Syntrophobacter fumaroxidans MPOB: one gene and its partner. The protein of the gene in region 1 interacts with the protein of each later gene in a pairwise test. Links are inferred from orthologs where the notes say so. Each region holds a gene or a part of one and is shown in the gene's direction. Other genes may lie near its edges.

Region 1 (14,663 bases):
TGAAGTTTTTGGAAAATTCGGCGTGCGTTTGGAGCGAGAAATTCGTATACTCTCGCCAGAAAAAAATTCCCTGAATCAGATGCTGAACTCATGAAGAAGAAGCAGAACCGGTATCGCCCAGACAAGGCCAGGCCTTTGAAAATCCTCAAATTTTGGGGAAAGACAGTCTTGACTCTCCTGCTGGCGGTTGCCGCGGTTGTGCTCATTAGTGCTGGTCTTTCGCGCTCTTACTATGCCCTGTTGGAGGCACCCTGGCTGAGGTTGGAGGAAGTGCGCATCAATGGGCTGAAACATCTCGAAGAGGGCCTCGTTTTGAACGCGCTGGGCGTTCCCAGGAACGCCTGCGTCTTGAATCTGAAGATGAAGGAACTGGCGGCTCGACTCGAGTCTTTGCCGCAGGTGCGCTCGGTGATCGTGCGCCTCGATCTTCCCACGCGGCTGGTGGTGGAGATCACCGAGCGTGAGCCGCTCGCGATGGTGCAGGCCGATGAGCTGCTCTTGCTGGACAAGGACGGAACGCTGTTTGCCCGGACCACCCGCGACGCCGATCCCGAGAGGCTGCTGATTACCGGGTTTTCCGGCAAGGGGCTGAAGGAGGGGGATCATTTGCCCCGGGAACCTCTGGAAGCTGTAAGAGAGCTCGCGGCGGCCCTCGAAAAGGCCAGGCAGTGGTTGCCGGTGCAACGCATTTCGGAGTGCCAGTGGCGTTCCGGCGGCTTCACCCTGTTCATGGCTCAGACCTCGCTTCCCATTGACTTCGGGTCTGAGAACTACGGCGAGAAACTGAATCGCCTTCAGCGGATTTTCGCCATGCTGGGGGAACGGCAGTGGACCGGTGCCGTCAAGTATATTGACCTGAATTATGGAAATCGAGCCTATGTGGGAGGGCCGTTCCCGGCAGCCAAAGGCGCCTGAATCGCCATTCGGAGGGCGCGGAACCCCCTGGTCGTGCCGGACCGGGCTCATGATCGTCAAGCTGATGCTGAAAGGGGATCGATGGGAAAAAGAGAGGAATTGATCGTAGGCCTCGATCTAGGGACTACCAAGGTTTGCGCTGTGGTCGGTGAGGTGACCTCCGAAGGGATGGATATCGTCGGAGTGGGTACGTACCCTTCCATCGGCCTCAGAGGCGGCGTGGTCGTCAACATCGATCAGACCGTCCATTCAATCCGCAAGGCGGTTGAAGAAGCGGAATTGATGGCCGGTTGCGAGATTTCCTCAGTCTATGCCGGTGTGGCCGGAACGCACGTTCAGAGCCTGAATTCGCACGGAGTCATTGCCATCAAGAGCCGTGAGGTGACTCAGGCCGATATCGATCGCGTGCTGGACGCCGCAAAGACGGTGGCTCTCCCTTTCGACCGCCAGATTCTCCACGTGCTTCCCCAACAGTACATCGTGGACGACCAGGAAGGCATTCAAAACCCGACCGGCATGGCGGGAGTGAGACTTGAAGCGAAAGTGCACATCATCACCGGGGCCATTGCCGCGGTCCAGAATATCGTCAAATGCTGCGAGCGGGCGGGGCTCCAGGTGCAGGACGTCGTGCTCGAATCCCTCGCCTCCAGCGAATCGGTGCTCGACATGGATGAGAGGCACCTGGGAGTCGCGTTGGTCGATCTCGGAGGCGGAACCAGCGACATCGCGGTGTTCATGGATCATGCGATTCGCTACTCGTGTGTCGTGGGGCTCGGGGGCAACCATATCACCTCGGACATTTCGGTCGGTTTGCGCACGTCCATCGACGAAGCGGAGAAGATCAAGAAGAAGCATGGCTGTGCGCTGGTTGAATGGGTCAACCAGCAGGACATGATCGAAGTCGGCTCGGTGGGCGGGCAGAAGCCGCGTCAGTTGGCGCGGTCTGTGCTGGCTCAGATCGTCGAAGCGCGCGTGGAGGAGATCGTCAAGATCATAGAGTGGGAACTGGTGCGGTCCGGTTACGTGGAATCCCTTCATGCGGGAGTGGTGCTGACCGGAGGCGTCTCCCTGCTTCCGGGGATTCGGGAACTGGCGGAGAAAGTGTTTGACCTGCCGGTGCGCATAGGCGTCCCTTACAACTTCGGCGGACTGGGAGACGTGGTCAAGAATCCGATCTATGCGACGGCCACGGGATTGCTTTTGTATGGAAAGAAACATGGAAACAGGGGACCGATGGAAGAACCGAGCGTGATCAAGAAGGTTCTTGCATCGGTGAGACGTTGGTTCAAGGAATTCTGGTGAGAGGTTCGGCCTCCGGGGCAAGAGACTGCTTTCGGGGTGTGGAGGCCGGCGGCTCGCCAGTGCGAACGCGGCCGGAATGAACGGTCCCCCGGCGCTTGTCGCCGGGCCGATCCGGATGATGGCATTATCGACAAGTCATGTGGCAAGGGGGAAAACTCTTCGCGACTATGGAGCTCATATGACTAGGAAAGAACAGAAGAGGGGGAAGGGACGAAATATGGAAAAAACACCAGATGCCATGGCAGTCAACCGGGCGAAAATCAGCGTACTGGGGATTGGTGGCGGAGGCGGAAACGCCATCAACAACATGATCAACGCGGGCCTTGATGGAGTGCAGTTCATCGCGGCCAACACCGATTTTCAGGTGCTGGCCCGCAACCAGGCCGCCACCAAGATTCAGCTCGGCACGAACCTGACGAAAGGGCTCGGCGCGGGCGGGAATCCGGAAATCGGGGCAAAAGCGGCCCAGGAAGACATCGACAGGATTCGTGAAGCCGTCGACGGGAGTGACATGGTGTTCATCACCGCGGGTCTTGGGGGCGGCACCGGCACGGGTGGAGCCCCCATTGCGGCCCAGGTGTGCAAGGAGATGGGAGCGCTGACCGTTGCGGTGGTGACCAAGCCGTTCGTGGTCGAGGGCCGGGTGCGCCAACGCAATGCCGACGACGGTCTGAAGTCGCTCCAGGACGTGGTGGATACCCTGATCACCATTCCCAACAACCGGCTCCTTTGCCTGGCGGATCGCCGCGCCACATTCCTCGAAATGATCAAGCGCGCCGACGATGTTTTGCTGTACGCGGTGAAGGGCATTTCCGATCTCATCATCAAGGATGGATACATCAACGTCGACTTCAACGACGTGAAGACGGTGATGGCGGAAATGGGCCTCGCCCTGATGGGAACCGGTGTCGCAAGAGGTGAGAACAGGGCTACTCAGGCGGTACAGCAGGCCATCTCCAGTCCGCTCCTGGAGGACATCTCCATCCATGGCGCCCGTGCCGCCCTCATCAATCTTTCCGCCGGTCCGGATCTGGGCATGCATGAATTCGAGGAAGCCCTTTCCATCATCCAGAAGGAGGTCAACGAGGAGGCGAACATCATCCTCGGCATGGTCATGGACCCGAACATGGGTGATGAAATAAGGGTCACGGTGATCGCGACCGGCATCGGACGGATGGAACAGCCGCAACGGCTCGAGTCGTCTCGTCCGAAGAGAATCAAGCCGGAGGGAATCGTTCCCGACCCCGATTACGACTACCTGCAGGTGCCGGCCTTCGTTCGTCATCGCACTCCCAGGGAGCCTGCCCAGGTGGAACAGCAACAACCCCGCAGAAGGACTCTTCTGCAGAAACTGACGGGAGGCAACGCCGAAGAAGAGGATCTGAGCATCCCGACCTTTATTCGCCGTCAGGCGGACTAGGCTTCCGCCGGCTCGATGATCGTCCCTTCTCCATCGTCGCCGGAGAAGGTTGAAAAAGCGAGTCTCTATCCCCTGCCACAGCCCTCCCCCCCTCCTCCGGGGGGAGGGAGTCAGGTTGTTTTCCCCTTGCCCCGGGGCCCGGAAGCCTGGATCCGCTATCGCCCGACGACGTGGTTCCAGGGTTCCGGCTCTCCCTTTCGGTATGAATTTCCTATGCTCTTCAACGTGAGGCAGCGACATCGGCGATGGCTGTCGGAAGAAACCGGCACCGTCATCAAGGACTGGAGAGGAAGAGTCCGGATCGGTCTGGCTTTTCCGAACCGGTATGCCGTCGGTATGTCGAACCTGGGCTTCCAGACGGTGTATGCCGCTCTGAACGGTTTTGAAGACGTCGTGTGCGAGAGGTTTTTCTACCCCGAATCCGAAGACCTCCCCGCGGTTCGGCAGAATCCTGGCCGCCTCTTGTCCCTGGAATCCCAGCGCCCGGCACGGGACTTTGACCTGTTCGTCTTCTCCGTCGCCTACGAAAACGACTACGTCAACGCGATCGAGATGTTGAAGCTGGCGGGATTTCCCGCGCGTCGCGAACAGCGAAACCGCGAGCATCCCCTGCTCGCCGCGGGTGGAGTGGCGGTGTTTCTGAATCCGGAGCCCCTTGCCCTTTTCCTGGATTTCTTCTTTATCGGCGAGGCGGAAGCGATTCTCCCGGATTTCCTTCGTGTCCTCAATGAGAAGGGGGAAAGCGGTTGTTCCCGCTCCGAGTTCCTCCGGGAGCTTTCCGAGAGAGTCGCGGGGATTTACGTGCCTGCGCACTTCGAACCCGCGTACCGGGAGGACGGCACCCTCGAGCGCATCTCTCCGCTGCCCGGGACCGGTGCGCCTCAGCGGGTGGTCTATCGCAGGGCCGACCTGGACAGGGCTCAGCCCTGTCATTCGGTCATCCTCACGCCGAATACGGAATTCAGCAGTACGATGCTGCTGGAAATCGGGCGAGGGTGCGGAAGAGGTTGCCGATTCTGCGCGGCAGGCTTCGTCTATCGTCCAATGCGTTTCCACAGTGCTGAAAGGCTGCTGCGGGCGTTGAACGCGGGAGGTGAGCGGCACCCGAGAATCGGCCTGGTGAGCGCCGCCGTTTCGGACCATCCGGAAATTGGCTTCCTCTGCCGGTCGCTGCTCGAAGACGGGCGTTCCCTGTCGTTTTCATCGCTGCGGGCGGATACGCTCACTCCGGAAATCGCCTCGGCCCTGGAATCGAGCCGTCACCAGGCGGTGGCCATCGCTCCCGAGGCGGGGTCCGAGCGTCTTCGCAAGGTCGTCAACAAAAACCTCGACATGACGCAGATTCTGACCGCCGCGGAGAGGCTCACCGAAAAGGGGATTCTCCATCTGAAGCTCTATTTTATGATCGGGCTGCCCACTGAATCCGCCGAAGACCTGGAAGCGATCGTGGATACGGCCAAGGCGATCAAGCACCATGTCCTGAAGATCAGCCGGGGGCGGAAACGACTCGGAACCATAACTCTGAGCGTGCATTCATTCGTTCCCAAGCCGTTCACGCCTTTCCAATGGGTTGCGTTCGCCGGGGTGGGGGAATTGAAGAACCGGGCGAAATGGATTCGGAATGCTCTCAAGAAAGTTCCCAACGTTCGGGTGCACTTCGACCTGCCCAAGTGGGCTTACGTGCAGGCACTGCTTGCCAGGGGCGACAGGAGGGTGGGAACCCTGCTGGAGAAGGTGGCCTTGCGTTCGACCCCATGGAGCAAGGCATTGCGCGAGCACGTGATCAACCCTGATTTCTGGGTGATGCGCGAGAGGGGACGCGACGAGGTGTTCCCGTGGGAAGTGATCGAGCACGGCGTCAGGAGAGATTACCTGTGGCGGGAATACGAGCTTGCCCTCAAAGGCGAAAGCACGCCGGAATGCCGCCCGGAGGAGGATTGCCGCCGTTGCGGGGCTTGCGCGCCTTGAGCTTGCGATTCTTAAGGATCCATTGATTTGGGTCGATTTAGGCTTTATAATTTTTTGCCTTGAGGTGAGCGAATTCAGTGCACGGCGCACCGGTTCGGGCGGCGTAGAGGGCGTTCCCGCCGGAGGCTAACCAGCCCGTCGAGCGCCGTTCACGGGGTTTATCCCCGTCCGGAAACACACCGCGTTCGTATTGTCCCGTGCGCGGAACCGTTCAATTGAGGTCGAAGTTGAATTCGTGATCGATCGCGGCTTTTTGCAGCATGGGCGCCGGCAGGCAAATTTCACGGAGAACGAGAAGACATGCCTCAACAAGACTACTACGGGGTGTTGAACGTTTCGCCCGAAGCTTCCTCGGAGGAGATCAAACGGGCGTATCGCAAGCTGGCTCTAGAAACGCATCCCGACCGCAACCCCAACGACCGTAATGCCGAGGAGCGCTTCAAGAGAATCAACGAAGCCTACGGCGTGCTGTCCGATCCCGGCAAACGCTCCCAGTACGATCAGTACCGGAGACTGGGGGTTCATCAGGGCCCCGGCGGTTATGGGCGGCCCGGTTTCGGCTATTCCCAGGAAGAGATCTTTCGGGATTTTGTCAATAACCGTCACGCCAATGATGTTTTTGCGGAAATGCAGCGGGAATTCCAAAGGATGGGATTTCGCTTCGACGAGCGTTTCATCAACCGGATCTTCTTCGGTGACAAGACGTTCACCATTCAAGGCTTTTTCTGGGGCGGCCCCATGGGAAGCACAAGCATGAGGCGGCCCGGTTCTCCGGCTGCCGATCATCCCGGGACCGCCTCCGGTCGCGACGGAGCGGATGGGCCCGGAGCTCCCGGTCCCATGGGAATCGTCAAGGAGGGGCTATCCCTCCTGTATAAGGCCGGAAAGAAGATCGGCGGATACCTCATCGACAAGGTGCTCGGCCAGGAGCCGCAGGGCGATCGGGCGCGTCCGGGGGAATTCGACATCACCTACAGACTGGTCATCTCTTCGCACGACGCTGCCAGAGGGACCACCGTCGAGGTCGAGCTTCCTCATCTCCAGGACGGAAAGCGGGTCGCCGTCACCATCCCGGCTGGAGTGAGGAACGGGATGAAGCTGCGCCTCAAGGACATGGGACGTCCCTTGAGCGGCCTCACCCGTGGGGACCTCTATCTTCAGTTGCAGGTGGTGTGATCCTTTCCGGGCATCCGAAATCCTGATATTTCAACACAAGTACGGGCGGGATAATCCCCGCCCGTACTTTTTGGAAACAGCGCCGCATCCTACGGGCTGCACAGCAACCGCGCGAACGCATTGCCGATGGTGTGAAGATCGTCCGGCAACAGTGTTCGCGTATCCATCAGGAATTGATCGGATTCGATTCGACCGATGATCGGCGGGTCGTTGTTTCTCAGGAAACCCTCGATCTTTTGGGCGGAGATCTCCGTCCCGTGGACGGTTACCACCCGTGTGGGAAGATTCTGGGCAGGGAGCGAGCCCCCGCCGACCTGGGAAGAGCTGCTCCGGACTTCGACGACAAGCCGCTGTTGCGTGTCGATTTGCCGAATCAGGGAACAAAGCGCTTGTGCGGTATCGTTGAGCGCATCCGTGGACAGCGCGATCATTCTGAGGACGGGGATGCGCTCAATGGCCCGATTTTCGTCGCGATACAGGCGGAGGGTCGCCTCGAGCGCGGCCAGAGTGAGCTTGTCCACTCGCAGTGCACGGGTGATGGGGTTCTTCTTGCACCGATCGATGAGGTCCTTCCTCCCCAGGATGACGCCCGCCTGAGGTCCCCCCAGGAGCTTGTCGCCACTGAAGGTCACGACGTCCGCTCCGTTGCGGACGGCCTCCCGAACCGTGGGTTCCCCCGTCAGCCCATACCTGGACAGGTCGATGAGGGAACCGCTGCCGAGATCTTCCACAACGGGCAATCCGTGCGCTCTTCCCATGGACACCATTTCTTCGAGAGACACTTCGGCGGTGAACCCGAGGATCCGGTAATTGCTGGTGTGCACTCTCATCAGCAGGGCGGTGCGGTCGTTGATCGCCGAAACGAAATCATGGGGATGCGTCCGGTTGGTGCATCCGACTTCGCGCAGGAGGGCGCCGCTCGAGCGCATGACGTCCGGAATCCGGAAGGAACCGCCGATTTCCACCAGCTGTCCGCGGGAGACGATGACCTCCATGTCCTTCGCGAGGGTATTCAGCACCAGGAAGACGGCTCCGGCGTTGTTGTTGACCACCAGGGCGCTTTCCGCTCCGGTCAATTCACACAGAATCGATTCCGCGTGAACGTACCGCGATCCTCTACGGCCGAGCTCGAGATTGTATTCGAGGTTGTTGTAGGTCCGGCAGATGAGCTGGAGCCGCTCGACCGCTTCCCGCGGAAGCAGGGATCGGCCGAGGTTGGTATGAACGATGATGCCCGTGGCGTTGACTACATTGCGGAGCGTAAAGCTGCCGGCGGCTTCGATCCGCTCCAGGATGGCCTGCACCAGGGTCGCGTGCTCCGGTTCTCCCGGGGCGTCGCCCGGAGCCCCCTCGATCAGCCGTTGTCGGGTTGTTTCCAGAACCTGGCGAATACAGTCAAGGACCAGTCTGCGGGGATGTCGGTCCAGGGCCTCGCGGACGGCATCCGCCTGCAGCAGGGCATCGACGCTCGGGAGACGGCGAAGCAAATCTTGCATGGAAGTCTTTGACATCGGCTATACCTTCAACGTCATGAGTCGCGCATCGGTTCACGAGGGCGTCGCACCATCCGCAACGAATGTCACCTGGACAAACCACAACCGGTCATTCATAAGAAGGCAAGCGTCATTGCCGAAAAAACCGCGTACCGGAGGGTTTTATCGGCCTGCGGCCTTTGCGGGAATGACGCCGACGGTTCTCATGCTTCGTCACGATCGCCGGCTCATGGTCGGTCCCGTGGCCGTGCCCCGGGAGGGCTTATTTTCACTGTTCGTTGCGATCCCGGGCTCGTGGCCGTTTGCGGGAAGCGCGAGAAGGCGTCTTGCCCCCCTCCTCGAACGGCCTGTAAAAGAAGGGATGCACCGCGAGAATGCTTCCTTTCTTTTTTCGTCTTAGTTATATTTATTTATTTGTGATTTGTAAAACACTGGAAGCTTGAAGAACGGAATTTAATGGTGGAACTGGTGCGCGATCAGAGATCGTACGGGCCATCTGAGACGCTTTTTGGAGCGGAATCGTTCAAGACCGATTCCAGGGAGATACTGGCCTTTCTGGGGGAATCGCGGGAATCGGCCGTTCTGAGAGGGGCTCAGAAACCGGCGGTGGCCTATCTTCTCGCCAGGGGAATGGCGACGCTCAAGAGGCCGTTCCTGCTGGTCACCCCCACGGACCGGGAAGCAGAAAGCTTTGCCGAGACAATAGCCTTCTTTGCCGGGAATGACTTGCACCGGCAGGACGTTCCCGCGGACCGAAGAGTCTGGTGCCTCCCTTCGCGCTCCGGCCAGAAATCCCAGTCCCTGGGTAAAATGGCGACGATGGCGCGCCGCATGGAAACCCTTCATGCCTTCCGCGCGTCCATCGGGTCCAACGTGTTCGTGACTTCGGCGGTGGCCCTGATGGAACGGCTGCTGCTGCCCGAGGTTCTCCTCGCGCATTCCGACTATCGGGTCAAGGGGGAAACCGTCGAGCTCGAGACGCTGTGCGCGACACTAGTGGAGCGTGGTTACTATCGCGTGTCACTCGTGGAAGAATACGGCGATTTCAGCATCCGGGGCGGAGTGTTGGACGTCTACGCGCCGCTGTACAGGTGGCCGCTGCGGCTCGAATTCTTCGGAGACGAGCTTGAATCGATCCGGCTCTTCCATCCGAGCACGCAGCGGTCCATGGGGATTCTGGAAGATGCCGTCCTGCTTCCCGCAAGCGAAGTCATCCTGGATGTTTCCGCCAGGGAACGCGCCCGGGAGGCCGTCTACGCAGACGTGCGGGAGGGACGCCTCACGCCGGCGGCCGGTAATGTCTGGCTGGACAAGCTTCAGGAAGGACACCAGTTCGGGGCGTTTGAATCGATCATGTCCGTCTTCTACGAGAAGACGGTGACCGTGTGGAATTACCTGGACCCGGCGACGGTTGTGGTCTGGTCGGATGCCTTGCAGATCAGAAAGATCATGGAGGAATTCTTCCTTCATGCCAGCCGGGATTGGAACGAGAACCATTCGCCCCATGAATGGAGGAGGCCTCCGTCGGAGCTGCTGGAGATTCCCGAGCGGTTGATCGCCGACGGGGAGAGTTTTCAGCAGTTGATCGTCAATTCCCTGTCGGGCGGGACCGAGCCTCGCGCGGTTTTTGACATGGGGACGTCGGGTCACGAGCAGCTTGCTTTGAGCGTCAGGGCGCATGCCGAGAAAGAGCGATTGCTCGAGCCTCTGGCCAGGCAGTTCCAACGGTGGAGGGAAGAGGGCATTTTGTCTTTCCTCGTCTGCCGTCAGAAAGAGCAGGCGGGGAGACTGAGCGAACTGCTCGAGGGGCACGGCACGGATACCGTTCTCACCCTGCTTCCTTTCGGAGCGGAATCGTATGAGGCGCCGGCCGTCAAGGTGATTGTGGGCTCCCTGGACCGCGGGTTCGTGTGGCCCGCGGAACGGCTGGCCGTGGTGGCGGAAGAGGAGATCTTCGGGAAACGAACGCGCCGCCGGTCCGGGAAGAGCGTTTCCGGGCTCTTTCTGAGTTCCTTTCAGGATCTGCACATCGGCGATTTCGTGGTGCATGTGGATCATGGGATCGGAGTCTACAAGGAACTGGTGCACCTTGCCGTTCGGGGAATCGAAAGCGACTTCCTGCTGCTCGAATACCAGGATGGCGACCGGCTCTATGTTCCCGTCGACAAGCTGCAGAAGGTTCAGAAGTATCTCGGGCTGGAAGGGCAGCAGCCCAAGATCGACAAGCTGGGCGGCAGGTCCTGGGAGACGGCCAAAAAGAAGGCGCTGGAATCGGCGGAGCGTGTCGCCGAGGAACTGCTGAGCCTGTATGCAAAGCGACAGATCGGCGAGGGCTTCCGGTTCTCTCCGCCGGACAGCTATTTTCAGAAGTTCGAAGCGACTTTCTCATACGAAGAGACTCCGGATCAGATGAGGGCCATCGACGACGTTCTGGATGACATGGCATCCAGGCGTCCGATGGATCGCCTGATCTGCGGGGATGTGGGTTACGGGAAGACGGAAGTGGCTCTGCGTGCCGCCTTCAAGGCCGTGATGGACGGCAAGCAGGTGGCGATGCTGGTGCCGACCACGGTGTTGGCCGAGCAGCATTACCAGAGTTTCACCGAGCGATTCGAAGGCTTTCCGGTCGTTGTGGAAACTCTGAGCCGGTTCAAGACCCCGGCACAGCAGACGCTGGTCCTGAAGGGGCTAAAGAACGGCACGGTCGACGTCGTGGTGGGCACCCACCGGTTGCTGCAGTCCGACGTTGCCTTCAGGGACCTGGGCTTGCTGGTCATTGATGAAGAGCACCGTTTCGGTGTGAAACACAAGGAGCGGATGAAGGAAATGCGGGTATCCGTGGACGTTCTGACGCTCACGGCGACCCCCATCCCCCGTACTCTGCATATGGCCCTGGCGGGCATCCGTGACCTGAGCACCATAGAGACGCCCCCCCAGGACCGGCACGCCATCGAAACGTTTATCTGCAAGTACGACGAGTTCACCATTCGGGAGGCGGTGTATCGGGAGTTGCGGCGCAGCGGGCAGGTCTTCTTCGTTCACAACCACGTTCAGAGCATCTACCAGACGGCAAATGCCATTGGCCGGCTGATTCCCGAAGCGAAGATAGCGGTTGCCCACGGACAGATGAAAGAGCGGGACCTGGAAAAGGTGATGCTGGATTTCATCCGCAGAAAGATCGACGTCCTGGTTTGCACCACAATCATCGAGTCGGGCCTGGACATTCCCGCGGCGAACACCATCATCATCAACCGCGCCGACAAGTTCGGCCTTGCCCAGATCTACCAGCTGCGGGGACGAGTGGGGCGGTCGAGCGAACAGGCCTTCGCCTACCTGCTCATTCCCGGAGAACATCTCATCAGTCGGGATGCTCAGAAACGGTTGAGGGCCCTGCTCGATTTCAGTGAGCTGGGCGCGGGATTCAAGATAGCCCTCAACGATCTGCAGATCCGCGGAGGCGGAACGATCCTGGGTTCCTCCCAGTCGGGGCACATTGCCGCGGTGGGCTATGAGCTCTACCTCGAGCTTCTCGAGAAGACGATCAAGGAAATGAAGGGAGAAGAGCGCGAAACGGAGTCCATTGACCCCGAGATCAACGTGCCCCTTTCGGCCTTTCTGCCGGAGACCTTCATTCCCGACAAGGACCAGAGGCTCATTGCCTACAAGAGGCTCGCCACGCTGGCGGAACCGGCGGCGGTGGACGATCTGGCCGGCGAATGGCGAGACCGTTACGGACCCTTTCCGGAGGGTGCCAGGAACCTGGTCATGCTGGCCAAGATGCGCCTGCTCTTCAAACGTCTGGGGGTGGTCCGCCTGGACAGGGACAAGGATTTTTTCTCCCTGCATTTTGCGCCGCGAGTCAGCGTCGATCGGGTTGCGGCATTCCTTGGGGAGAAGAAATGCACTTTCGTGGTCGAAACGGACCGCAGGGTGAAGGTGGAGATTTGGGGTCGGCATTTGGCTCAGCAGGTTCTGCGCCTGAAAAGAATCTTGCAAGAGCTTGCCGAACGTGATAGTGATATCAAGTCAAATCGATAGGTTAAGAGACCAATTCCGGGGGTGTTTTCATGCGGATGGCGGGTTGTGTTCTGTTGGTGTTGTTCTGCGTCATTGCGGCGTCGGGCAGGTGCGCTGCGGACTCCTTGGACCGTATCGTCGCGGTGGTGAACGGCGAAATCATTCTTTACAGCGAGTTGCAGGAGCGGTTGCAACTCGTTCAAAAGAGCCTTCCTGAAACGAGAACGAACGATCCCGCCCGCAAGGCCGCGATCGAACGGGAGCTGTTGCAGCAGATGACGCGCGAGAAGCTCACCGAGCAGGAAGCAAAGCGTCTCAAGATCACCGTGACCAAGAAAGACGTGGATGAGGCCATCGCCTTTGTGATGGCGGACCACAATGTCAGCCAGGCCCAGATGGAGGCGAGGCTCAAGGAGAGCGGCCAGTCCATGGAGGAGTTTCGTAAGGTGCTCACAAAAGATCTGGAGCGGGACCGCCTTCTGGAAAGAGTGCTCAAGTCCAAAATCCTTATTTCCGAAAAGCAGATTGATGCTTTTTTGAGCCAATCGCCGCCGGAAGTCAGAGTGGAGCCCCGAGGCAAGGAAGAGTACCGGCTGGGGATCATTTTCCTTCCCGCCTCCGACGGGGCTGAGGGCAAACAGGCGGAAAAGCGGGCGCGGGAGATTCGGGAGAAGTTGAAAGCGGGCGAGGATTTCGCTGCAATGGCCAGGCAATACTCCAAGGGACCGGCCGCACAGGACGGCGGAGACGTGGGGTTCGTCAGCCTTGACGAACTTGCCCCTTTTATCGCGAAGAACGTAAAGGATCTGAAGATAAATCAGCCGTCGGATGTTGTGAAAGGCGGGGACGGGTATTACATCTTCCTGGTTACCGATGTTCGCAGGGCGGAAATGCAGGCCGCTCAAAATTCCCCGGCGACAAACATGCGCGAGAGGGCCCGCAGGCAGCTCTACCAACAGGAGATGGCGCGCAGGTTCGATGAATGGATCAAGGACCTGGAATCACGGTCTTTCGTAAAGATCTCACTCTAATCTCGGTGCTGTCCATGAGAGAACTCGCGGTTTTTTTGAAGTCTGTGAGGCTGGAGCGCGGGATCACCCTGGATTCCATCTCCCGGAACACGGGGATGAGCCTGAGCACGCTCAAGGCATTGGAAGCGGCCAATTGGGACAAGCTCGACAGCCTGCTCCTGGTCAAGAATTTCGTGCGCGCCTATTGTTCGGCCCTGGGGATCGATTCTGCGGCGGTCCTTGAAAAATATGCCGCGGATATTCGGGCCTGCAATCGGCAGAATGAATACCTCGCACGGTATGCGAAGTGGAGCAAAGTCAAGCGTTCAAGGAAGCGTTTGGGACCGTTTGGAATGCTCTTGCTGGGGATAGGGTTGTCCGGCCTCGCGTCAGGCGGGGTTTGGATTGCCGAGAAACGTGCCCGGGTGAGCCAGACGCCTCCGATTGCCAAGACGGTTTACAGCCAGCAGGAATTTCCCACCGATCTTCCGGTCAGAGCGAATCCCGTCGCAAAGCCCGAACCGAAAGTGGAGCCGGCACCTGTCGCGCCCGTCGTCGAAACCGCGGCGGCTCCTGCGGTGAAGGAACCCGCGGAGACCCCGGTTCAACAAGAGGTTGTCGAGGCGGGGGAAGTCAGGACCGCCCAGGCGAGCGGCCTTCCCAACGAGGTGCTTGCCGCCGGCGAGCCCGCTGGTCCGTCCGAAACCGCCAGGAAGCACGTCTTTGCGGTGGCGGCTTCCGAGAAGACCTGGATCCAGGTGGAAATGGACGGCAGGATCACTCAGAGTGCCATGTTGCACCCGGGTGAGACGCGGGAATGGAAAGCCGAGAAGGGCATGCGCGTCGTGGTGGGCAACCTTGGCGGCGTCCGCATGAGTTGGAACGGACGTCCCGTCGATGCCCCGGGAAGATCGGGGCAGGTCCTGCGCTTTCACCTTCCGGACCCGCAGTATGTGAAAGAATAGGCTGATGCGGGGCACTGCATGCCAAGGGGCTCCGCCGCTCACAAGTCCGTCGGGGAAGCTGGCCATGTTTTTTGCTCCGTTTTCCGGCCCGCACGGCTCCAATCCCGCCTGCAACCGCTCACGACCGATATGAAGACAACCCGCACCGAAGCGATTATCCTGAACACCAGGGACCACGGTGAGTCCGATCGGCTGGTCGGCCTCTACACCAGGTCCGGGGGACGACTGCAGGGAATTGCCAAAGGCGCCAGGCGGAGCCGCAAACGATTTGCGAATACCCTGGAACCGTGCAGCCTGGTGGAACTGCAATTCCGGGAAAAGGGGACCCTGGTCTGGCTTGAGTCCTGCAAACTCCTCGAACCGTTCCTGTCTTTGCGCACGGAGCTGATTCGGTGGG
Region 2 (14,636 bases), 680 kb from region 1 along the record:
TTTCGTCATGCGGTGATACCCCTTAGCTTTGACGCCGAATCGGAGGAATTCGAGGAACTTGAGGGGAGTCGGGGCCCAGCAGGCGGGACTACCCCTTGTCTTTCCCCTTGGTGAGCTTTGCCTGCTGCTTGGTTTTCTGGGCGGCCGCGCCTTTCTTGGAAGGGCAGGCAGCGGCCGACCGGGTCGCTTTCGAAGGCTTTTTGGATTGGGCAGCGGCGCTTTTCTTCGCGTTGCCGGACTTGCCGGTATCCTTTGACTTCGCGATCTTGTCCCGGGAGGATCTCGTCTTATTGACGGCCGCCATTTGTTTCCCGGAGCCGGCTTTTTCCGCCACGCGGAGATCCTTTACGGGCTTTCCTCGAGCGGTCCGCGCGTTGATCTTGCCGCCCTTTGCGGACGTGTCCCGGCACACCTCGGCCGGGGCTCTCTTCGAAGACTTACCCGAGGACTTCGCAACCTTCACCGCCTTGTCGCGCCCGGACACCTTCACCACCTTGTCATGCCGGGACGATTTGCCCGACTTGGCCGTCTTAGAGAGCCTGATCCGCGCGGCTTTTCCCTTCCTGCCGGAGCCGGCCGGGACCCTCACGTACGACGGCCTTTGTTCCCCGAAGTCGTCGGAGGCAAGGGTTGCATATCTCATGTCCGCCAGTTCCGGAGCGACCTCCGCGAACCCCGCTTCCAGCAGCTTCGTCGTCTCGCGCAGCCGGACCCCCGGAGTGGGCGCTCCCAGCACCACCGCGAGGATGCGCGTGTTCCCGCGCCTGGCGGTCGCCGTGATGTTGTAGCCCGACGCGCAGACGAACCCGGTCTTCAGACCGTCCACGCCGGGACAGGTCGCGAGCAGCCGGTTGGCGTTGTGGTGACTTGAAGTGCCGTAACTGTAGGCCTGCATCGAATGGATGGTCAGCGAATCGGGAAAGCGCCTCAAATAGGCGATGGAAAGCCTGGCGATATCCCGGGCTGTCGTGAGCTGCCCTTTGGCCGGAAGGCCGTTCGGCGTCATGAACCGGCTGCTGTTCATGCCCAGTTCCCGGGCCTTGGCATTCATTTTCCGAACGAACGCTTCGACGTTTCCGCTGATGTGCTCGGCCACGGCCACGCAGGCATCATTGCCGGACACCACCGCCATGCCCTTGATGAGCTCTTCCAAGGACACGCGCGTGCCGGCCTTCACCCCCATGCGGGACCCGGTCGTCTTCGCGGCGCGGGAGCTGATTTCCACCCGGTCGTCCAGGCGGATGCGGCCTTCCCTGATGGCGTCGAAAACAATGTAGAGGGTGAGGACCTTGGTGATGGAAGCGGGAGCAATGAGGTCATCGGCATTCTTTTCGTAGAGAACCACGCCGTTGGACATATCGACGACCATTGCCGATCGGGCGTTCACGGTAAACGGCGCGGCCAGGACCGATTGAACCGATACGACACTCAACGCCAGCGCCAGCCCCCATGCCGCAAACCGCCATCGATCCCGCATCGCTCTCCCCCTCCCCGTCGAATCGGCACGGCGCCGATCCGACTCCGCGTATCACACAATTCCGATTTGCCGTTCGCCCCCGCCGACGGCCGGTACCCTCCCCGATCCCGGCACAGTCGCGACTTCACGAAAAAGCTCAACGATTAACAGTGTATCGTTAGACTCGACTGATTTGTCAACAAAAAAACTTCATCATCAATCCATCATCGTTGATGATTTTTCCACTCTTACACTCTTTACGGAAAGAAAAGCAAAGTCCATAACGGATAAATTCTCGGATATCGCCCGCGGTGAACGAACTTTTTGCAAACGGCTCGAAACATTTGCTATAAGGGGATGATCGACGGCAACGGACAGAACCCACACTACAGCGCAAATTGAGGAAGGGAAACGAAAAATGATCGGTCGCATGCTCGACTTTCTCTCCAAGGACATGGCCATGGATTTGGGTACTGCAAACTCGCTCATTTACGTGAGAGGGAAAGGCGTGGTTCTGGACGAACCTTCAATGGTCGCCCTCGACAAGGAAACCAACCAGGTGATTGCCGTGGGCAACGAGGCCAAGAACCTCGTCGGGCGGCACGGGAGGAACACGCTGATTTCCCGCCCCATGAAAGACGGGGTCATCCATGATTTCGAGACGGCCACGTTCATGATCCGATCGTTTCTGGGGAAGGTGTTCAAGCGGTTGCCCCTTTCAAAGCCCAAGCTGGTGGTGGCGGTGCCGGCAGGGATCACTTCGGTGGAGAAGCGGGCGGTGATCGAGGCCTCGGAGATGGCGGGAGCGGGTAAAGTCAGCCTGATCGAAGAGCCCATGGCCGCGGCGATCGGCACGGGCCTGGCGATCGATCAGCCCGCGGGGCAGATGGTGGTGGACATCGGCGGCGGGACCACGGAAGTGGCGGTGATCTCGATGTTTGCGGTCTCCTGCAGCGAGTCGTTGCGAGTGGCCGGAGACGAGGCCAACGAGGCGATCTGCCAGTTCATGCGGCGCGAGCACGGGATGAACATCAGCGAAACCATGGCGGAAGTCATCAAGATCAAGATCGGCTCGGCCGTGCCGCTCAAGCGAACCCTGGAGGTCAAGCTTCGAGGCAAGGACCTGGCCACGGGCATGCCCAAGGTCGTCTCCGTCACCGACGCGGACATCCGCGATGCGATCAAGGAACCGACCATGGCCATTGTCGAGGCGGTGCGCAGGGTGCTGGAACGGGTTTCCGCGGATTTGGCTTCGGACCTCGCCGAAAACGGCATCTGGCTGGCGGGGGGCGGGGCTCTGCTCAAGGGCCTGCGCATGTTGCTCCACCAGGTCACGGGCCTGGAGGTGAAAAAGTCCGAAGACCCTCTGCGCGCGGTCATACGGGGCGCGGGGGCCGCCACCGAACATTACGACTACTACCGGGACGTCTTCCTGAACTGATGGGCTCCATCCAAGGCGACGGTTTCACTGCAAAGCAATGGAGCGAGGGAATGATTACCCAGCCTTATCCGGGTTGCGGCCCGCGCACAGGCGCGAGGCCGGCTTGAAGTCGCGGGACGAAAAGAGCCTGCCGCGGACGGCCTCCCCCGGCGTGCCCGGCAATCCCCCCGCCCGGCCCGGACGGCCTTTTCCGTCCAACCGTTCGCCCGGTCGCTCCGGTGCGTCAAGAATTCAGTCCTTCACCGGTCGTCGCAACGCCCACCATAGAATTCGAGCTCGAAACCGACACCGAACCCCGATTCGCGGGACAGGTCGTCGCAATCGTTCGAAAACTTGATGTCATCCACTATCACTTCATGATATGTAGAGCTCTGCGTGATACCCCCCCTTTCGCGAACGCCGTTTGACTGGATAGCGACGGCGTCCGGCAACTTCAACGGCCTCACTTGTTCAGGCGTTCCGATTGAAGCTGGAACTGTCGAGTTTTCGATGGAGCTGTCGGCGCATACCGACGGGAGACGTTCGTGAGTCGAGGGAACGAGAAGAATTCTCGGTTTTCAGATAGTGTTACATTGACAGCCTCAAGCCTTTCCGTTAGCATTTTTTTGGGGTGGACCGGGGCTGCAGCAATACGAGTGGGCGGATGTTCCGCGCTCGATTCCCGTCAACGGCGGCTGACCGATCCGGCAAAACGCAGGGGAACGCCATGATATTAGGGTTGGATGTGGGTGGCACTCATACCGATGTCGTTCTCATCGACAAGGACGGCATTCATCGCCAAACGAAAGTCCCCACGGACCATGCCGATTTGCTGGGGTGTGTCCGGGCGGGCATCGAAGGGGTCACCGGCGGAATCCCCCCCGACGGCATCAGCCGGGTGGTGCTGAGCACGACCCTGACGACGAACGCCATTATCGAAGGCAAGACGAATGAAACCGCAGTGATCGTATCCGCCGGCCCGGGTGTCGACCCCGAATTCTTTCGGACCGGCCCTCATTACTACTGCGTGGCCGGCTCCATCGACCACCGCGGCCGTGAAATCCAGTCCGTGAAAACTTCGGAAATCCAGGCGATCGCCTCGAAGCTCAAGACCGACGGGGTCCGGCAGGTGGCGGTGGTGAGTAAGTTCTCCGTGCGGAATCCGAAGCACGAGACACAAGTCCGCGACATCCTTGGAGATTCCTTCTTCAACGTGGTATTGGGCCACCGCCTTTCGGGAAACCTGAATTTTCCGAGGCGTATCGCCACCGCGTACCTCAACGCCGCAGTCTGCGAAACCCATCGCAGGTTTTTCGATGCGGTCCGGGAATCGCTTGAAAAGAAGGGATTGAACGTTCCCATTTACGTGCTCAAGGCCGACGGGGGCACCATGAGCCTCGAGGCATCGCTCCAGTGCCCGGGCCAGACCATTCTATCCGGGCCGGCGGCGAGTGTCATGGGTTCCTTGCCGTTCGCCTCGGAGACCGAGGAAACCCTCGTCCTGGATATCGGCGGGACTTCGACGGACATGGCGATATTGATCCGGAAAGTGCCGCTCCTGGACCCGCTGGGATGCGAGTTGGGCGGGTACAAGACATTGATCCGCGCGCTCAAGACGGTCTCCATCGGCCTCGGCGGGGACAGCGTCGTCCGCCTGGCGGACGGCGGGCTTTCCATCGGGCCCGACCGGAAGGGCCCGGCCATGGCTTATGGAGGGCCTGTGCCCACCCCCACCGACGCGCTGTTTGTGCTGGGCAAGGTGAACGACGGCGATGCGGGGTCTTCCCGGCGCGGGCTGCAGCCCATTGCCGACGGCCTGGGGATGTCCCTGGAGGATACCGCCAACCGTGTCTTCGACGAAGCCTGCCGCAAGATCCTGTCCGCAGCGGGGGAGATGATTTCGAACATCAACAGCAAGCCCGTGTATACGGTGCAGGAACTGCTCGGAGGTTACCAGGTGCGGCCCGGCGAAATCCTCGTTCTCGGAGGGCCGGCGCCGCATTTCGCCCGGCGCCTGGGCGACTTCACGGATTCACGGGTGCGGGTTGTCCCCCGTTGGCAGGTGGCCAACGCCCTCGGAGCCGCCCTGGCCAAGAACACCTCCGAGGTTACGCTCTTTGCCGATACCGAGAGAGGTATTGCGGTGGCACCCGAAGAGGATTTCTACAAGACGGTGAAGCGCGACTTCGACCGGGAATCGGCGGTCCGGTTGGCATTCGATCTGCTCCGGGACAAGTGTGTCAAGCAGGGGGCGGTAGAATCCGAGCTGGAAATGGAAGTCATCGAAGACATTCAGTTCAATATGGTCCGGAGCTTTTACACCAGCGGCCGAAACATACGCGTGAAAGTCCAGGTCAAACCCGGCCTGATTCCCGGCTACCGGGAAATTGCGGACCGGCTGGCCGAATCGGTCCCGCCGCAGACATGAGGCGTCCGGTCCGCCCGGCGTTCTTCGAGTGAAGGCGGCAAGCCGGGCGGCGTTATACGGGAACTCCGCCCCGAGCCGTTCGCTTGCCTGAAAGGAGCGAGGACATGCTTACGAGCAAGACGAGAACGGGTGTGGTCTTCTTCCCCGCCTTCGACTGGGCGATCAGTGCGACCCACCCGGAGCGGGAAGAACGGCTGCTCTACACCCAGGACCAGGTGTTCGAGGAAGGGTTGCTCGACATCGAAGGCGTGATCGAGTTCAAGCCGGACCTGGCGACGGTTGACGATATCAAGCGGGTCCACTTCTGCGTGCCGGATGAAATGAGCGTCGTGACCGAATCACACCTGATCAGCGCCGGCGGGGCCAAGACCGTCGGCATCCAGGTGATGGAAAAGCACATCGAGCGGGGGTTCGCCCTGGTCCGTCCGCCCGGTCACCATGCCATGCGGGTCGTGCACGGCGCGCGGGGATTTTGCAACGTGAATATCGAAGCCATCATGATCGAGTACCTGCGGAAAGCCTATGGCATCGACCGGGTGGCCATCGTCGACACGGACTGTCACCACGGTGACGGAACCCAGGACATTTACTGGCACGATCCGGACACGCTGTTCATCTCCCTGCACCAGGACGGCCGAACGCTCTACCCGGGCTCGGGGTTTCACTACGAAATCGGCGGCCCCACCGCGGCGGGCATGACCGTCAACATTCCGCTGCCGCCACGAACTTCCGAGGAAGGGTTTCTGTATGTGCTGGACCAGGCGGTGCTGCCGATTCTCGAAGACTTTAAGCCGGAGCTGATCGTCAACTCGGCGGGGCAGGACAATCACTACACCGACCCGATCACGAACATGAGCTTCTGCGCCCAGGGTTATGCGGAGCTCACCCGCCGCCTCAAGGCCGACATCGCGGTCCTCGAGGGGGGCTACTCCATCGAGGGCGCCCTGCCCTACGTCAATGTGGGAATCCTCCTGGCGATGGCGGGACTCGATTTCAGCCAAGTGAGGGAACCGGACTACCAGCCCGACAAGATCCGCCAGTCCGGCGAGGTCACCAAGCACATCCACCGGGTCGTGGAAGAGGTCCTGGCCGGATGGAAAAAGGCTCCCGAGATCCGGAAAAAGCAGCTTTCGGGCAGGAAGTTCGCCGAACGCGAGCGGTCCATCTACTACGACACCGACAATATCCTCGAATCCCAGCGGGAAACGCTGCGGGTCTGTCCCGACTGCAGCGGGGTTTTATCCATTGATTCGTCAACGGACACGGGCTACCATATACTTGCGGTGCACATCCCCAGGAAAGCCTGCAAAGAGTGCGTCGACCAGGGGGTCAAGTGGTACGATTCCGCGGACGCCCGTCGTTTCAACAGGATTTTCCTGCAGGACAGGATGAACGATCAATATCTGGTGCGCAAGGGTTGAACCCGTCCGATATGGAACCGGTTTGCGTCAAAGATTTCACGCTTCCCGAGCTTGAAGAGTGGGTTCAGGGCATCGGGGAGCGTTCTTTTCGGGCTCGGCAGCTGTTTCGCCACGTCTACGGGCGTGGCGTTCGCAGTTGGAGCGAATGCAGCGATTTGAGCAGGATGTTCCGCGTTCAACTGGAACACGGCGTGGAGCTGGACGCCCTGAGTGTCCTCAAGAAAGAACAGGCCGACGACGGCACGTCGAAATACCTGTTCGGCCTGCGCGACGGTCATTCCATCGAAGCCGTACTGATTCCCGACCTTCCCCGCTCGACCTTGTGCGTTTCGAGCCAGGTAGGGTGCGCCCTGGGGTGCAAGTTCTGCCTCACCGGGTCCCTGGGGTTCAAGCGAAACCTCTCCGCGGCCGAGATCGTCGACCAGGTGTGCCAGGTGCAGCGCGACCTCGGGTCCCGATCGCGCATCACCAACATTGTGTTCATGGGCATGGGAGAACCTCTGGCCAATTTAGATTCGGTCCTGAGAGCGATACGCGTCATCGCGGAGCCCAACGGAATGGCGTTTTCTCACCGCAGGATCACGCTTTCCACGGCCGGGTTGGTTCCACAGCTGCGCCGGCTGGGGCGGGAGTCCCCCGTGAACCTGGCGGTCAGCCTCCACGCCGCCGAGAATGAACTGCGCGCCGAGCTCATGCCCGTCAACCGGACCTATCCATTGGAAGTGCTGATGGCCGCTTGTCGCGAGTACCCGCTCCCGCCGCGCAAGCGAATCACCTTCGAGTACATCCTGCTGGACGGAATCAACGACGATCCGAAGCAGGCCAAGCAACTGGTGAAGCTGCTCCACGGCATACGGGCCAAGGTGAACCTCATGCCTTTCAATCCACACCCGGGCTCGGTTTTTCGAAAACCTTCCGAACAGCGCGTTTTGGCTTTTCAGGAAGCGCTTCAAAACGCACGGATCACCACCCACGTCCGGCGCAGCCGGGGCGGCGAAATCGGCGCCGCCTGCGGTCAGCTCGTGGCGGAATACGGATAGAACGCGGCGACTTTTGTTCTGAAGGATACGGAGCTTCGGGACGATTATGAAAGATGGAGAGGAGCGTTGACATTGGATCCCGATTTTTCTAAGAATGATGGGTTGCTCCCGGTCATCGTGCAGAGCGCCGACGATGACAAGGTCCTCATGCTGGCCTATATGAACGAGCTCGCCTGGCACAGAACCCTGGAGACCGGCAAGGCGCACTACTGGAGTCGGTCCAGGCGGAAACTGTGGCAGAAGGGCGAAGAATCGGGAAACGTTCAGACGATTCGGGAGATTTTGCTGGACTGTGACCTGGACACGATACTGCTCAAGGTTGTGCAAACGGGCGGAGCGGCGTGCCACGACGGGTACGAAAGCTGTTTTTACCGGCGCTATGCGGACGGGAAGCTCGAGGTGGTCGGCAAGCGCGTGTTTGATCCGAAGGAGGTTTACAAGAAGTGAAGCAACTGGCTCTGGGCGTACCCAAAGGAAGCCTGCAGGAATCCACGATAAGGCTGTTTCGCCAGTCCGGGTGGAAGATCTCCCTCTCCGACCGGAACTATTTCCCGGAAATCAACGATTCGGACATCAACTGTTCCATATGCCGCGCCCAGGAGATGTCCCGCTACGTGGAGAGCGGGACCTTCGACGTGGGGCTCACCGGCCGCGACTGGATCATGGAAAACGATTCCGACGTCATTGTGGTGACGGATCTCGTGTATTCGAAGGTGAGCCAGCGTCCCGCCCGCTGGGTGCTGGCCGTGCCCATGGATTCCCCCGTGCGCGATCTCCAGGACCTTCAGGGGAAGAAAATCGCCACCGAACTGGTGAATTTCACACGCCGTTATTTTGAGACCGAGGGGGTGAAGGTCAACGTGGAGTTCTCCTGGGGCGCGACGGAAGCCAAAGTCATCTCCGGGTTGTGCGACGCCATCGTGGAAGTCACCGAAACGGGAGCGACCATGCGGGCCAACGGCCTGCGCATCGTCAAGGAGCTCATGCAGTCCAACACTCAGCTCATCGCCAACCGGCAGGCATGGGAAGATCCCTGGAAGCGGGCGAAAATCGAGCACATCTCGCTGCTCCTCCAGGGCGCGTTGCGCGCCGAGGACCTCGTGGCCCTCAAGATGAATGTCCCCGAGGAAAAACTCAACGAGGTCATCAAGCTGCTTCCCAGCCTCAACGCGCCGACCATCGCGCATCTTTACATGAGCACCTGGCTGTCGGTGGAAACCGTGGTCTCCAAGAATATTGTCAGAGAGTTGATCCCCAGGCTCATTCAAGGGGGAGCGGAAGGCATCATAGAGTATTCCCTCAATAAGGTGATCTGATGTTAAGGACAAAAAGGTTGCAGCTGTTGTGCGTCGTTGCGGTTCTGCTGTGCGTGGCGTGCGCCACGCCGAGTAGTAAGAGTACGCCGGGACAGTACAGCGCCGAACAATTGCGGGTAATGGGAGAGAAGTTCCTGGCGGCCGGCGATTCGATTCAAGCCGTGAAGTATCTCACGGCCGCGGAACAGAAGACCCCCAAGGATCCCACTCTTCTCTACTATATCGGCGTTGCCTACAGCGGTCGGAACATGCACGCAGAAGCGCTCTCCTACTATCAGAAGGCACTCGCGGAGAAGCCGGACTACCCCGAAGTCTATAACGCCATGGGGGTGCTCTACGCCGGTCGGGGGCAGTACGATCAGGCCCAGGCCGCCTTCCAGAAAGTGCTCGCCAGCCCGTTCTACGAGACGCCGCAGTTTGCCCGGTACAACCTGGGACTCGTCTACGAAAAGAAAGGGGACCAGCAAGCCGCTCTCCAGCAGTACCAGGAAGCCGCCCGGCTCCAGCCGACACATGCCCTGTCCCATCACCGCACGGCCATGATCCTTGAAGCGCAGGGTCGTGCCGGTGAAGCGCAGAAAGAGTTCGCGATGGCATTGCAGTACTCGCCCGACCTGGCCGAGGCGCACATGCACTACGGCATCCTGTGTTTCGGCACGGGGGATTTCGACACCGCCGTCCATTCGTTTGCCCGCGTGATCAGACTCATGCCCAATACGGTCGAGGCGGACGAAGCCCGCAAATACCTGGACCGGATCGCCGCGGCCCAGGATGCCGCCTCGCGTTCCATGCCCTTTCACCCTCCCGAGAGACGGGTCCGCATGGAAGTGATCCCGCAACCCGATGAGCGCTACTCGGAACCGCCTCAGCCCACGTTCCGGACGCTTCCTTCCAAGCCGTCCCCGGAGCCGTCGCGGATGGAACCTCCCGTACGAGTCGAAACGGCTCCAGGGGTGGATGCGGCAGTGAGGATGGAACCGCCGGCAAGACTCGAGCAGCCTGCCGGTCTGGAACCGCCCCCCAGGGTTGAGCCGCCGCCGAGGGTGGAGCCCCCCGCCGATGCCGGACCGAGCAAATCCGAGTTGAGCGTCGTGCGTGACGGAAATACGATCAGAGTGGAACAGATCCCCAAAGCAGGACTGCCCCTCAAAGCGGAAGAACCCGCAAGAATGGAGCCGCCGGGAAGGATCGACCAGGGCGCCAGGGTTGAACCGCCTGCCATGCCGGAGCCGCCCGCGCGAGTGGAACAGCCCGTCAAGGTGGAAGAACCGGGCGGCAAGGAAGCGATCGCCGTCACGGACAAGGCCCCGCCCGCGGGCGCGGCGGACGCGCCTGCGGTCGAACCCGACCAGGCTCCGCCACCGCCGCCCCAGTTCAAGTTCGTGGTGCAGGTCGGGTCATTTCCCGAAAAAGCAAATGCCGAGGAAATGCAGGCCTCACTGCTCAAGAAGGGCTATGCGACGGTGCTCAGACGGGTCAAGGACCGTACCCGGGGCATGGTCTACGTGCTGCAGCTCAAACCCGTCGAGTCCCTCTCCAAGGCCAGCACGCTGGCGACCCAACTGGAAACCGAAGTCCAGGGCACACCGACGGTTCTGAGGGTGCGGGCCGACTGATTCGTTTTTCAGGCAAGAACGTCCAATTCCCCTGACGCCGGGCAGGATCGAGTGCGCGCCTGCCGGCGGTAGAGGGTGGAATATCGCCTTCCCTTCGGCGCCCAGCCGGTTTATCATGCATTTCGAGTCGACGGTCCCACTACACCTCCACATCTCACGCTCATGCGGGAAGCTCTGGAAAGGCGGGTATTATCATGATCTGCAGACGAGTCGAGGAACTCAAGTCATTCATCGTCATGGACGTTCTGGAACGCGCCCAGGAAATGGAACGGGCCGGGCAGTCCATTATTCATCTCGAAGTGGGGGAGCCCGATTTCAACACCCCCGAAGCCGTCAAACAGGCGGCGGTTCGCGCCTTGGAGCGGGGAGAGACCCATTACACCCACAGCCTCGGCCTCGCGCAACTCCGGGAAGCGGTCTGCGATTACTACGAAGAAACTTACGGCGTGAGCAACCTGGAGCCCGAGCAGGTGCTGATCACGTCCGGGACTTCACCGGCTTTCCTGGTGGCCATGGGCACCATCCTGAACCACGGCGAGGAAGTGATTCTCTCGGACCCTCACTACGCCTGTCATCCCAACTTCGTCCGCTTCCTCGAGGGCATTCCGAAGTTCGTCCCCGTGTACGAAGAAGACGCCTTCCAATACAGGCCGGAAGCCATCCGGGCGGCCTTGACGCCGCGGACGAAGGCAATCCTCATCAATTCGCCCGCAAACCCCACGGGAAATCTGCTGGAACCCGACCGCATGGCCGAAATCGCGGACATGGGCCGACTCGTTTTGAGCGATGAGATCTATCACGGTCTGGTCTATGAAGGGCGGGCCCGCTCGATTCTCGAATTCACCGATAACTGCATCGTCTTCAACGGCTTTTCCAAGCTTTTCGCAATGACCGGCTGGCGGCTCGGGTACCTGATCGTCCCCCCGAGGATGGTCCGTCCCATGCAGAAGATGCTCCAGAACTTCTTTATCTCCGCGAATTCCGTGGCACAGGCCGCCGGATATGTCGCTCTGACCGACCCCTGTGTCCGGGAGGACATCCGGCATATGCTCGACCGGTACAACAAGCGCCGGCAGTTCATCATCCCGCGCCTGAGGGAAATCGGCTTCGGAATCACGGTGGAGCCCACGGGGGCCTTCTACGTTTTCGCCAATGCCCGGCGGTTCACCGGCGATTCCTATGCCTTTGCCTTCGAAATCCTCGAAAAGGCCAAGGTCGGCATCACTCCCGGCGTGGACTTCGGACCGAACGGAGAAGGCTACGTCCGGTTCAGTTACGCGAACTCCCTGGAGAACATCGCCGAAGGGCTGAACCGGATCGAGGACTACCTGCGCAAGCGGAGCTGAAGGAGCCGATGCCATCCGCCATGGTGATCAAATCCGCCGAATTCAAGACCGCGGCCGTGCGCTCAGGCCAGTATCCGGACGATCATCTTCCGGAAGTGGCCTTTGCCGGGCGTTCCAACGTCGGGAAGTCCTCCCTCATCAACTGCCTGTTGCAGCGCCGGAAACTGGTACGCACGAGCCGCACCCCGGGGCAGACGCAGACCATCAATTTTTTCCTGATCAACGGGCTTTTCTACTGCGTGGATCTCCCGGGATACGGTTTTGCCCGGGTTCCGATGGCGGTGCGGGCCCAATGGGGTCCCATGGTGGAATCATACCTGGGGGGCCGGCCGAACCTGCGCGGCGTGGTCCAAATCCTGGATGCACGGCACCCGCCCAGCCCGGATGACCTGAAGCTCTGGAACTGGCTCATCGATCGCAAAATCCCGGCCGTTCCGGTTTTGACCAAAGCGGACAAGGTTCCCCGTACGAAATGGGATGCAGCCGCATCCCGGGCATCTCTGAGCCTCGGAATCCCTCGCGACAGGCTCCTCCTCTTCTCCTCCGAAACCCGGCATGGGCGCGATGCGCTGCTGCTCCAGGTCGCCGCCTGGATCGATCCTTGATACCCATTGTCCTGGAGACACCCCCCTTCATGCTCCGGGGTATCGCCCGGTATAGGGCGATTACTTGGAAAATACCGGTCTTCACGCCTCCCGGGTGAGTCTGCCTGCATGCTTCGCGGGTGACGCGGTCGCCATGGGCAATTGCATTCAAGATGGGAGCCGTGACGGGAGGGCATGAAGTCCTCCCCTTGTATGTTGGCTATGACGGCAGGGGAAAGGGTATTGGGACCGTGAACTGCGCTGCCGCGCATCCCACCCTTGCTGGGCGACTCAAGCGTTGACAAGGAACACGATTGCCGTGTCCGACCGGCATATTGGTCCGCAGGAGCGGTTATCCCCGCCTGCGTCATCCCTCCCGCCGGGCAGGTGATGTGTAATCTTGAACGCGAACCGGCATGAGGCGGTTCCGGGAGACAACGTCAGAATGCTTCCCCCGGATGGTTTCAACGAGCCGCTAATCGGCGAAAATCACACGCAGTACCCGGTCCGCCTTGCGCAGCTCTTCTTCGATCCTTCGGCATTCCGTACCGCCCAGTTTGCCCTGCCGGTTCAATGCGGCCAGTTCCTGGAGCGACTTGTAGAGGAAATCGAACGCCCCTTTGACGTTCAGATCGTCGTTCATGTGTTTTTCAAAACCCGGCAGCAGACCGTCCACCAGCTTCTTTGCCGCTCCCGGGGACTTGTCGGGAGCGGTTCCGCCGGCCTCGCCGGTGCATCCGATTTCGCCCAGCACCTCGGTCAGATCGTCGAGCTTGCGGCTCAGCGTCTTGAACCGGTCCATCGTCAGGTTGATGGTCTTGCGGTGGTTCCCGTATATGAGATAGAAGCGGATGTGCCGATGCTCGGCCCCTTCTTTGAGCAGGTCTTCCGGATAGAGGATGTTCCCGACGCTCTTCGACATCTTCTTGCCGTCGACGAGCAGATGCTCTCCATGAATCCAGTAGCGGGAGAACTCCTCGCCCGAAATTGCCTCGATCACCGCCAGATTGTAGTCATGGTGCCGGTAGAGATTGTCCACGCCGCCGCAGGCGATATCGATCGTGTACCCGAGATGCCTGGTGATCATCGCGGGGTCCTGGATGTTCCAGGCAGGCCGCCCTTTCCCGATCGGAGTGTCCCAGTAGAGGGGGTCCCCCTGCCGGTAACCGTGCCAGAGCACGAAATCGCCGAGGTTCCAGCGCCGCCCGGGATAGGTGTCCTGCTTGAAGCGTCGCTTCGCCTTGGGCCACTTGCTCATGTCGAGCCGGAAGAGTCTGCCGAAACCCTTGACCTGGAGCGGATCGAAGAAGACGTCGCCCTCGTGCCAATAGGCAATCCCCTTGGACAAAAGGAGCAGGATGAGCCTGACCGCTTGCTCGACGGTAGTGGATGAGCGCGGGACCAGGCTTGGCAGCTTGATCCTGAGTGCCCCCGCTTCCTCGAAAAAAAGCCGGGTGTTCCTGTCGGTCAATTCCAGAACGGTAGTACCGGCCTTCTGCGCCTCCGAGATCGCCTTGTCCTCCACGTCCGTGAGGCTGAGTGCCCTCTCGACCGTGAAACCGAGATGCTCGAGATACCTCTGAAGCACATCCTCCCAGAGGAAACTGCGATAGTTGCCCACATGCGGTCTGCCGTATATGGAGGGACCGCAGGAGAACATCTTCACGGCCCCTTCATTCCTGGGTTCGAACCGCTCCTTGCGTCGGGACATGGTATTGTAGAGTTGAAGCATGCCGAATCCATCCTTTGCCGTTGAGAATTCCCGCGCCTGCGGCCGTTCACCGCCTGCGTGAGGGTTGGTCGACTCCATGCCGGGACCCCGCTCCCCGTCCTTGAAATGGTCCCTTCGAATGCCTTCCCTGCCGGTCATGACCCGTTCTTTTCCAACGGGATCACCAGTACGAACCGCTATGCGCGAAACGTCCAGGCGGCCCCTCGGGGAAAACGACTTCCCGCACACCGCGCTCATCGGCCGGGCAATTCACCACAGCGTCCTTCCGGGCGCCGGA

Evidence for each region.
Region 2: the proteins of ftsZ (region 1) and rlmN interact in binary tests that used the Escherichia coli proteins (3 or more experiments, as listed by UniProt). The link is inferred for Syntrophobacter fumaroxidans MPOB from one-to-one orthologs.

Annotation. Positions count from the first base shown.
Region 1 is NC_008554.1:4,240,000-4,254,662, forward strand. What follows is about bases 1,608-4,535. They hold ftsZ (cell division protein FtsZ), read left to right. Parts: upstream 1,608-2,434; coding sequence 2,435-3,637; downstream 3,638-4,535. Other genes in these bases: ftsA (cell division protein FtsA), read left to right, coding at 1,608-2,217; SFUM_RS17945 (radical SAM protein), read left to right, coding at 3,851-4,535. In the rest of the region: murB (UDP-N-acetylmuramate dehydrogenase), read left to right, coding at 1-94; SFUM_RS17930 (cell division protein FtsQ/DivIB), read left to right, coding at 91-915; more of ftsA, read left to right, coding at 997-1,607; more of SFUM_RS17945, read left to right, coding at 4,536-5,605; SFUM_RS17950 (DnaJ domain-containing protein), read left to right, coding at 5,906-6,781; selA (L-seryl-tRNA(Sec) selenium transferase), read right to left, coding at 6,871-8,292; mfd (transcription-repair coupling factor), read left to right, coding at 8,731-12,312; SFUM_RS17970 (peptidylprolyl isomerase), read left to right, coding at 12,348-13,322; SFUM_RS23000 (helix-turn-helix domain-containing protein), read left to right, coding at 13,274-14,266; DNA repair protein RecO, read left to right, coding at 14,396-14,663. UniProt on the Escherichia coli protein: Essential cell division protein that forms a contractile ring structure (Z ring) at the future cell division site. The regulation of the ring assembly controls the timing and the location of cell division.
Region 2 is NC_008554.1:4,918,126-4,932,761, reverse strand. What follows is about bases 5,850-8,750. They hold rlmN (dual-specificity RNA methyltransferase RlmN), read left to right. Parts: upstream 5,850-6,736; coding sequence 6,737-7,765; downstream 7,766-8,750. Other genes in these bases: hisG (ATP phosphoribosyltransferase), read left to right, coding at 8,209-8,750; hisI (phosphoribosyl-AMP cyclohydrolase), read left to right, coding at 7,832-8,212; SFUM_RS20905 (histone deacetylase family protein), read left to right, coding at 5,850-6,725. In the rest of the region: SFUM_RS22235 (D-alanyl-D-alanine carboxypeptidase family protein), read right to left, coding at 89-1,477; SFUM_RS20915 (rod shape-determining protein), read left to right, coding at 1,875-2,897; SFUM_RS20910 (hydantoinase/oxoprolinase family protein), read left to right, coding at 3,604-5,304; more of SFUM_RS20905, read left to right, coding at 5,409-5,849; more of hisG, read left to right, coding at 8,751-9,081; SFUM_RS20885 (SPOR domain-containing protein), read left to right, coding at 9,081-10,697; SFUM_RS20880 (pyridoxal phosphate-dependent aminotransferase), read left to right, coding at 10,892-12,043; yihA (ribosome biogenesis GTP-binding protein YihA/YsxC), read left to right, coding at 12,052-12,648; SFUM_RS20870 (class I tRNA ligase family protein), read right to left, coding at 13,103-14,497.